4 regions of the Pseudoalteromonas sp. SG45-1 genome follow, and region 4 is predicted to be linked to each of the others. Evidence: predicted binding sites of a transcription regulator. Region 4 holds the regulator's gene; each other region holds the start of a gene.
What was found. The regulator ArgR, encoded in region 4, controls arginine synthesis, uptake and breakdown. The targets are predictions, from matches to a motif close to ANTGAATANNTATTCANT.
Positions count from the first base shown of each region.

Region 1: a site for ArgR is predicted at 971-988, ahead of gltB (glutamate synthase large subunit). Genes of this name have one in related genera too.
Region 2: a site for ArgR is predicted at 1,049-1,066, ahead of H5117_RS07030 (arginase family protein). Genes of this name have one in related genera too.
Region 3: a site for ArgR is predicted at 1,085-1,102, ahead of H5117_RS16175 (OadG family protein). Genes of this name have one in related genera too.

Region 1 covers NZ_JACJEP010000015.1:64,488-66,700, forward strand. Annotated here, with positions in the region: gene H5117_RS13425 (efflux RND transporter periplasmic adaptor subunit) at 1-390, opposite strand, end outside; gene gltB (glutamate synthase large subunit) at 1,090-2,213, shown strand, end outside.
Region 2 covers NZ_JACJEP010000005.1:214,663-216,875, reverse strand. Annotated here, with positions in the region: gene H5117_RS07030 (arginase family protein) at 1-1,006, opposite strand, end outside; gene udp (uridine phosphorylase) at 1,461-2,213, shown strand, end outside.
Region 3 covers NZ_JACJEP010000022.1:49,147-51,359, reverse strand. Annotated here, with positions in the region: gene H5117_RS16190 (YcxB family protein) at 1-70, opposite strand, end outside; gene H5117_RS16185 (hypothetical protein) at 204-395, opposite strand; gene H5117_RS16180 (DUF1328 domain-containing protein) at 454-627, opposite strand; gene H5117_RS16175 (OadG family protein) at 1,147-1,392, shown strand; gene oadA (sodium-extruding oxaloacetate decarboxylase subunit alpha) at 1,404-2,213, shown strand, end outside.
Region 4 covers NZ_JACJEP010000006.1:183,378-185,590, forward strand. Annotated here, with positions in the region: gene H5117_RS08065 (Dyp-type peroxidase) at 1-878, shown strand, start outside; gene argR (transcriptional regulator ArgR) at 886-1,353, opposite strand; gene mdh (malate dehydrogenase) at 1,579-2,213, shown strand, end outside.

The sequences.
Region 1 (2,213 bases), on a different contig from region 4:
GCCTTGTAGTCGTTTAAGTACAGATTCCTGTTGCTTTAATTCATTAGTTAACTCAGGGCTTTGCAGCAGGGCAAGTGTATCGCCTTGCTTTACTGTATCGCCGGCCTTTACTTTTAAATCTATAAATCCACGTTCTGGGCTGTAGATTTTAGGAGCATTAGCAGCAACAATTTTACCACTGGCGGCAATGTCTCGAATGAGCGCTTTAACATGTACTTTTGCAATCTGTACTTTTGAGTGGCTAATAGAGCTTTTAGCGCTATGGTTAGTTAAAAAAATATAAGCAACTGTAGAGACCACAATGAAAACAATCGCAGTGATTATCGTGTATTTTTTATAGTTTATAGGTGCCTTTACATGTACGTCTTGTGCACTGGTATCTTTAATCATTTAATTCCCCCTATATTGCTTTTATGTATTTTTCGCACAGCAGTAATAAAGCTGCTGTGCAAATGGCGGCAATAGGAGAGAGTAAAAATAAGCTTAGAGTAAACATGGTAATTCCAATTAGCGATTATATGTAAAGCTATACGATTAATATGCCAACTATTATCGCATTGATATTAAAGTGCTTTTTATTTTTTTGTTCTTGAAAATGATGTCCGCGGACAGTTTTTATGTCCGCATCGGACACCGCTTTAAATAAAAATTCACTATTAATGTACAAAAAAGGACATGAACTTTCATAACTATACTAATGAGCAGCAATAATCGGGGATGTTAAGCCATTAAAGTAATGAAATAGCACAAAACTATCTAAATGTTAACTGAATAGCCCTTCATGAGTTGAATACTTATTCACTTTTACTTGCCTTTACGTTTACGTAAGCTGCGGCTTTGGTCGCTTGTGTTTTTTACAATATGTTAAACTTGACACCAGTGTCATGAAAAAATAGTGGTTAAAATAACGCTAAATGTTAAAAATAATGATGAAAAGAAATCTTGCTATGAAGTGAGAAATATTCAAGAATGTGAATATGTATTCAAAGTGCTATTGACTCTATTTAAGATAGAGGCTAGTTTTGTCCGTCTGTTAGCAAATCGTCGAGCAGTTCATCCACGCTAACAGTGCAGCAAGGGGAGGGGTCTATGTTATACGACTCAAAGTTAGAAAAAGAAAATTGTGGCTTTGGCTTAATAGCCCAAGTTAATGGTCAAGCTAGTCATAGGCTTATTCGTACTGCTATTACGGGGCTTGATCGCATGCAGCACCGTGGCGGTATATCTGCCGATGGTAAAACAGGTGATGGCTGTGGTTTATTATTACAAAAACCAGATAGCTTTTTCCGTGCAATTGCCAGTGAACATAATTGGCACTTAGGCAAAAACTACGCAGTGGGTATGATATTTTTAAATTCAGACCCTGTTTTAGCACAAGCTGCAAAACAAATACTTAGCGAAGAATTAGAAAAAGAAACGCTAAATATTTTAGGTTGGCGTGTTGTACCAACCGACCCATCTATGTTGGGTCCTATTGCTGTACAGCAATTACCAGGTTTTGAACAAATTTTTGTTAGCGCGCCAGAAGGTTGGCGTTCTAAAGACTTAGAGCGTCGCTTATATGTAGCACGCCGCCGCGCTGAAAAGCGCATTGTTGATGATGAAGCTTTCTATATCGCAAGTCTATCTGGTTTGGTAACTATCTATAAAGGCTTAATGATGCCTGCGGATTTACCTAATTTTTACCTAGATTTAGCTGATATTCGTATGACGAGTGCGATTTGTGTTTTCCATCAGCGCTTTTCTACTAATACTCAGCCGCGTTGGCCTTTAGCTCAACCTTTCCGCTATTTAGCACACAATGGTGAAATTAATACTATTGAAGGTAACCGCCAGTGGGCACGCGCACGTTCTTATAAATTTGCGTCACCGCTTATTCCTGATTTACAAAGCGCAGCGCCGTTTGTAAACGAAACCGGTTCTGATTCATCAAGCCTAGATAATATGCTTGAGCTATTTTTAGCTGGCGGCATGGATTTATTCCGCGCTATGCGTATGCTCGTGCCGCCTGCATGGCAGAAAAACCGTGCAATGGACGACGATTTACGTGCATTTTACGACTTTAACTCTATGCATATGGAACCATGGGATGGCCCGGCAGGTATTGTTATGTCGGATGGTCGTTTTGCGGCGTGTAACCTTGACCGTAATGGACTTCGCCCAGCACGTTATGTAATTACACAAGATGGTTTTATTACGCTTGCATCAGAAGT
Region 2 (2,213 bases), on a different contig from region 4:
CTATCTCCATAATATCTGCACCCGTAATAGGAAACTCATCCGCAATGGCTGATAAAATATCAAGCGCATGCTGAGGCGTTAAACCGTGATGCTCTGGCGTACCTGTGGCAGATGCAAACTCTGCATCAAGTGCATCAATATCAAAGCTTACGTATATTTCATCAACGTTATCGGCTTTTAACTGTGCAATAGCGTCGGCAGCAACCGCTGCTGCGCCGCGTTCAATGATTTCATGTGCCCAGTGCTGTTTAACACCAAAAGTATTTTCCCAATGCGCTTTAGGCTTGCCACTTGAGCGAATACCAAATTGTATTAAATGATGCGGCGCCGGTAAAAACTCTAGTATATGTGTACACCACGAGCCAAAACATAAATCAATACCTAAGCGCTCCACAAGTAAATCGGTATGCGCGTCAAAGTGAATAATAGCCGTGCGCTTACCTTGCTCACGTTTTGCTTTTAAGTACGCTTTAGTAAGTGGGTAACTAATTGAGTGATCGCCACCAATACCAAATAATCCTTTATCTTTAAACGTTGCGTAAAAACTGTCGCACACATCTTCAGTGATTGATAACGGGCTTACGTAATAGTCGTTATCTTCATCACCATATAAGGCTTTTTGGCAATTAGAAATGGTTGCATCATTTAGGTATTTGTCATGAAGTAAATGTGGGATCACACGTACATCACCCAAATCAAACGAATGACACTGCGGTTGCTGATCAATTAATGCTGAGCGTACAAACAGTGGCCCCCAGTTTGCGCCGCGTAATATCCCACCGCCACAGTCTGAACTAATACCTAACATAACGGCTTTATGTGGTGAGTTTGGTAATTCGTTTAAAGACTCGCGCCACAAATTATCAACGTTTTCAGTTTGTCCGTAAAGTTTATTACGCAGCGCGGCTTTGCGCTCTTTTGCAGTATTTACTGTGTATACGCCATCGCCCGGTGCGCACAAACAGTGCTCAACTTTGTTTTTAAATGCTTCAAATTGTGTGCTCATAATAAACTCCTTCGGTTTTTATTCTGTACGTAGCTAATTACTTTTGATTAGTTATGCAAAATCACTAAAAATGCCTAAACTTCAAATAAATGCCACTTTGCTAAATAAGTCAGTGCTTAATATAAGTAAACACGTTAGTTTTTACGTCTACACTACAAGATTAAACCATTGAATTTATTTGATATTAATGAAAATTTGTAATCATTCATTTAATCGTAGTTACGCGCTTGAGTGATACTTATTATGTCTGCTTGAACATGTCAACAGCGCAACAAGGCTACGTATATAAGTACTTGAGTGAATATTCATAGTTGGTGAATAAATCAAATTAGCCCTTAAAATTATTAAGGCTTTATTGGAAGAGTTAAGATAAAACGGACAATCGTCCTGTACTTGATAAACGTTTCTAGCAATCATGCTAGATTGACAACAAATTATTATAAAAGGCTTAGCTATGGAAAAGGTATTTCACTTAGGACTATGTATTGACGATCTTAAAGGTGCAAAACTTGCGATTGTACCGGGCGATCCAGATCGTGCAGCACGTATTTCACAATTCCTAGACAACCCAACCTGCCTTGCTCAAACTCGCGAGTTTCATGTTTATTTAGGTCAATTAAACGGCCACTCTGTGGTTGTATGTTCTACAGGTATTGGTGGTCCATCTACGTCGATTGCAGTAGAAGAATTAGCACAACTTGGCGTGCGTAAATTTTTACGTATTGGTACAACCGGTGCAATTCAGCCACACATTAACGAAGGCGAAATTTTAATTAGCCAAGCGTCTGTACGTTTAGACGGTGCAAGCCAACATTTTGCACCACTTAGCTACCCTGCTGTATCTGACTTTTATGCAACACAAGCTATGGTACAAGCATGTAAAAACCTAAATATCGATTTTCATATTGGTATTACTGCATCAAGCGATACATTCTACCCAGGGCAAGAGCGTTACGATACGCACTCTGGTTACGTTCCTAAATCACTACAAGGTAGCTGCGAAGAGTGGCAAAAATTGGGCGTGATGAACTACGAAATGGAATCGGCAACATTATTTACTATGTGTGCAGCCCTTGGATTACAAGCAGCATGTGTAGCAGGCGTACTTGTTAATCGTACTCGCCAAGAAATACCAAATGTAGACCACGGTGAAATTGAGCGTAAATCTGTAGCAGTAGTATTAGAAGCAGCTAAAGTATTACTTGAT
Region 3 (2,213 bases), on a different contig from region 4:
AAGGGAGTGACTCATCAAAACACTCGTAAAAGTAGGGTTTATCTAATGTGTAGGTGGTTGTGAATGCCATTTTGCCTTGCTTTAAATATCGTTTTTTTTATTTTAACAAGCTAACTGCTAAATGAGCAGCTTTATAGTCAGTGATTTTATTACTGGCACAAAAAAACGGCTCGAAAGCCGTTTTTTTAGCGGTACAAGAAGAATTAACAGTTAGTTTCTTCAGCGTTCACGCCTTCTTTAACATTTTCACATGCATCTTCAACAGAGTTTTGCACATCAGTTACTGCTTCGTCGATACGTTCGCCAGCATCTTCTGCATGGTTGTCTTCACAACCCATCATGAAAAAACCTGCAAATACTGCGATTAGTGCTGCTTTTAAAGTTGTAGAGTTCATAGTGTAATTCCTTGTAAGTATTAATTAAATTTTAGTGTTTGTTAGTTGAATGCTTTATCTACCTGGGTGATTTACCACGTAGTGCACCTGAAACTAATGAAATCACTAAAAGTACTAAAAAGATAAAAAATATAATTTTTGCTATACCAGCTGCGGCACCTGCGATGCCACCAAAACCTAACACTGCAGCGATTAAAGCAATAACTAAAAATGTAATTGTCCAGCGTAACATTGTTTTCTCCTTGGTTATCAAATTTGCTCATAATAACTAATGCCAGTTATATGCCAAAGTTTATTTGGTATAAATATCAATTGGTTATGGTTTTTCGCTGTTGTTCTAGTTATTAGTTGGTTAGTAACTTTTACGCTTTGTTATGTAAGTTATTCACACTGTTGCAAATAACTGCTAAATGTTCACTAAATAAACTTATTTTGGTAAGACCAATTAACAATTGGTGTGTGGCTTTGCATTTAATATTAAGAATTAGTGTTTATTTTTACTTAGCTTGATAGTTAATTAACAACTTCCATATAACTATTAGCTATAGTCGTTATTTCTTGTATGTATTGTAGAGCGCGTGATTGCTGAGTTATAGCATGTAAATTAATTGAGTGTTATGTTGTTTATTGTTTAATTGGTTTTACCAATTTACAAGATGTAGACAAAGCGATTAGTTTTGTTATTATCCAGTGAATAAATATTTAATTAAATCGATTTTTTATTTTCGATATGGGTTTCAAGGGGAGAAAAATGGATATAGGTGCTCTACTCACAACGGCTGGTAACTTAATGCTTACTGGCATGGTTGGGGTGTTTGTATTTCTGTCGATATTAATTGGTGCAGTAACGCTTATGTCTAATTTGGTGACGCGCTTTAGCGAACCTGACGTGGCGACACCAGTTAAATCACCATCTTTTAAATCTCAAGGTGTGCCTAATGAGCACATCGCTGCTATTAGTGCTGCCATTGCTCAGTACAAATCAAATAATAAATAAGGGGCAAACACATGGCTAAATTAAAATTAACAGAATTGGTATTACGCGATGCTCACCAATCATTATTAGCAACGCGTATGCGCCTAGACGATATGCTACCGATTGCTAGCAAATTAGACGATGCGGGTTATTGGTCTATTGAATCGTGGGGCGGTGCTACATTTGACTCGTGTATTCGTTATTTAGGCGAAGATCCTTGGGAGCGTATTCGTGCACTTAAAAAAGCGATGCCTAATACTAAACAGCAAATGCTATTACGCGGTCAAAACTTATTAGGTTACCGCCATTACGCTGATGACGTAGTTGAAAAGTTTGTAGAACGTGCACATAAAAATGGCGTTGATGTATTTCGTATATTTGATGCAATGAACGATGTACGTAACCTAGAAACAGCTATTAAAGCGGCTGTAAAAGTAGGCGCTCACGCTCAAGGTACTATTTCGTACACAGTTAGCCCAGTTCATACACTTGATATGTGGCTAACTCTTGCAAAGCAGCTTGAAGATATGGGTTGTCACTCAATTTGTATTAAAGATATGGCGGGTTTATTAAAGCCGTACGATGCTGAAAAACTAATTAAAGCACTTAAAGAAACTGTATCTATTCCAATTGCTATGCAGTGCCACGCTACAACAGGTTTAAGTACTGCTACTTACCAAAAAGCAATTGATGCTGGTATTGATATGCTCGATACCGCTATTTCATCAATGAGTATGACTTATGGACATTCCGCAACTGAAACTATTGTATCGATAGTTGAAGGGACTGAGCGTGATACTGAGCTTGATTTAAACCACCTAGAAGAAATTGCTGCTTACTTT
Region 4 (2,213 bases):
TTTGTGCTGAAGCAAACTTACACGGTTTGCACTTATTTTTTAATGTGTTTGATGGTCAAGACGAATCACTTCGCGCAAAGTTAAAACAAGTAAGCGCTATAGAAGAAGAGTTTAGCGATCAATTTTCAGAATCAATGCTCTCTTGTATGGTTGCTATTGGTGCGCAATACTGGCCGCATATCCTCCCTGAATACATTCCAAGCGAATTACAGAGCTTTCCCAATATAACCCATAGCGATCACCAAATGAGCGTACAACCGTGCGATTTATTTGTGCAAATTCGCTCTGACCGTGAAGATGTTAACCATTTATTTGCGCTGCAAATTTTAAAATTATTTGCCCCCGATGTTGAGCTGGTGGAGCAAATTCGTAATTTTCGTTTTTTAGATGGTCGTGATTTTAACGGTTTTATTTATGGTGGCGACACCGCACATGGAAGAAAAAAGCGCGCTACGGCTTTAATCAGCAACCCTGGTAGCTTTGAAGATCAGGGGAGTTATATTCATGTTCAGCGTTATAAACATGATTTAACTATGTGGCAGCATTTATCATTGAGTGAGCAAGAGCAAATAATGGGACGTACGCGTCTTGATAACACGCTAATTACTCCAGCGGTCGAAACCAGCCATGCTTCGCGAAGTGAGCTAAAAGACGAAGACGGACAACCGCTACTATTAAATCAAAGCATGCCTTATGGCGACGTGTATGAGCAGGGAATGTTATCAATTACATGCGCTTGTACGGGCACCGCATTTGAAAAAGTACTTAATAGTCGTTTAGGGGAAGGGGATTGCTACGACCACTGGCTTGATTTTACTCAAGCCGATATGGGCTCTGCTTTCTTTGCACCTTCAATAGGGTTTTTAAAACAAATTTAGTTTGCTATTAAACTGTATCAAATAAAATGCGAACACGTTCAAGTGTTACATCTATTTCAGATATTTTAGCAGGAGCGATAAAAATAGTATCGTCGCCTGCAATTGTTCCTAGTACGCCATCTGCTTTACCTAATGAATCTAATAAACGTGCAATAAGCTGAGCAGCACCTGGGCTGGTACGAATGATGATCATCATTTCGTTGTGCATAATGTCGATTACTAATTGGCGTAATGGGCTTTTAGCCGTAGGTACACCCATTTCAGCAGGTAAGCAGTAAACCATTTCTTGTTTGGCATTACGTGTGCGTACAGCGCCAAATTTACTTAACATGCGTGATACTTTACTTTGGCTTATATTGTCAAAACCTTGATCTTTTAACGCATCAACTATTTCGCCTTGAGAGCCAAAATTTTCTTCTTTTAATAGTGATTTAAATGCTTTTACCAGTGCTTCTTGTTTATCTTGTGGTTGCATAGTCTTTATTCGTTTTTGTTATTTATGCCGCAAATTCTACACAAAAATGAATAATTATGCAGCAGTTGTTTAGTTAACTTGCCAGTTTGATGCGTTAAATCACATAAGTTTACGACTATGGTCGAAAATATACTTGAAATAGACAGGATAAATTTGTTTTTAGTCGCTAATTTCATTATCTTAAGAGCCACAAATGTTTCCTACCTCAAATTACGGAGAATTCCAATGAAAGTTGCTGTATTAGGTGCTGCAGGCGGTATCGGCCAAGCGTTGTCTTTATTATTAAAAACAGGCTTACCAGCTGGCTCTGAATTATCACTTTATGATGTTGCACCAGTGGTACCAGGTGTTGCGGTTGACCTTTCTCACATCCCAACAGATGTTAAAGTTGCAGGCTTTGGCGCAGACGATTTAAATAAAGCGCTTGAAGGCTCTGACATCGTTCTTATCCCAGCGGGTATGCCACGTAAACCAGGTATGGATCGTGCTGATTTATTCAATGTAAATGCTGGCATCATCAAAACTTTAGCAGAAGGCATTGTTGCCAGCTGTCCTAAAGCGTTAGTAGGTATTATTACTAACCCAGTAAATGGCACAGTTCCAATTGTTGCTGAAGTATTCAAAAAAGCAGGTACTTACGACGCTAAACGCGTATTCGGTATTACTACGCTTGACGTTATTCGTTCAGAAGCATTTGTTGCTGAACTTAAAGGCGTAGACGTAGCAACTGTAAAAGTACCAGTAATTGGTGGTCACTCAGGCACAACTATTCTGCCTCTACTTTCTCAAGTTGAAGGTGTTTCTTTCACTGATGAAGAAGTTGCTGCACTTACTCCACGTATCCAAAATGCGGGTACTGA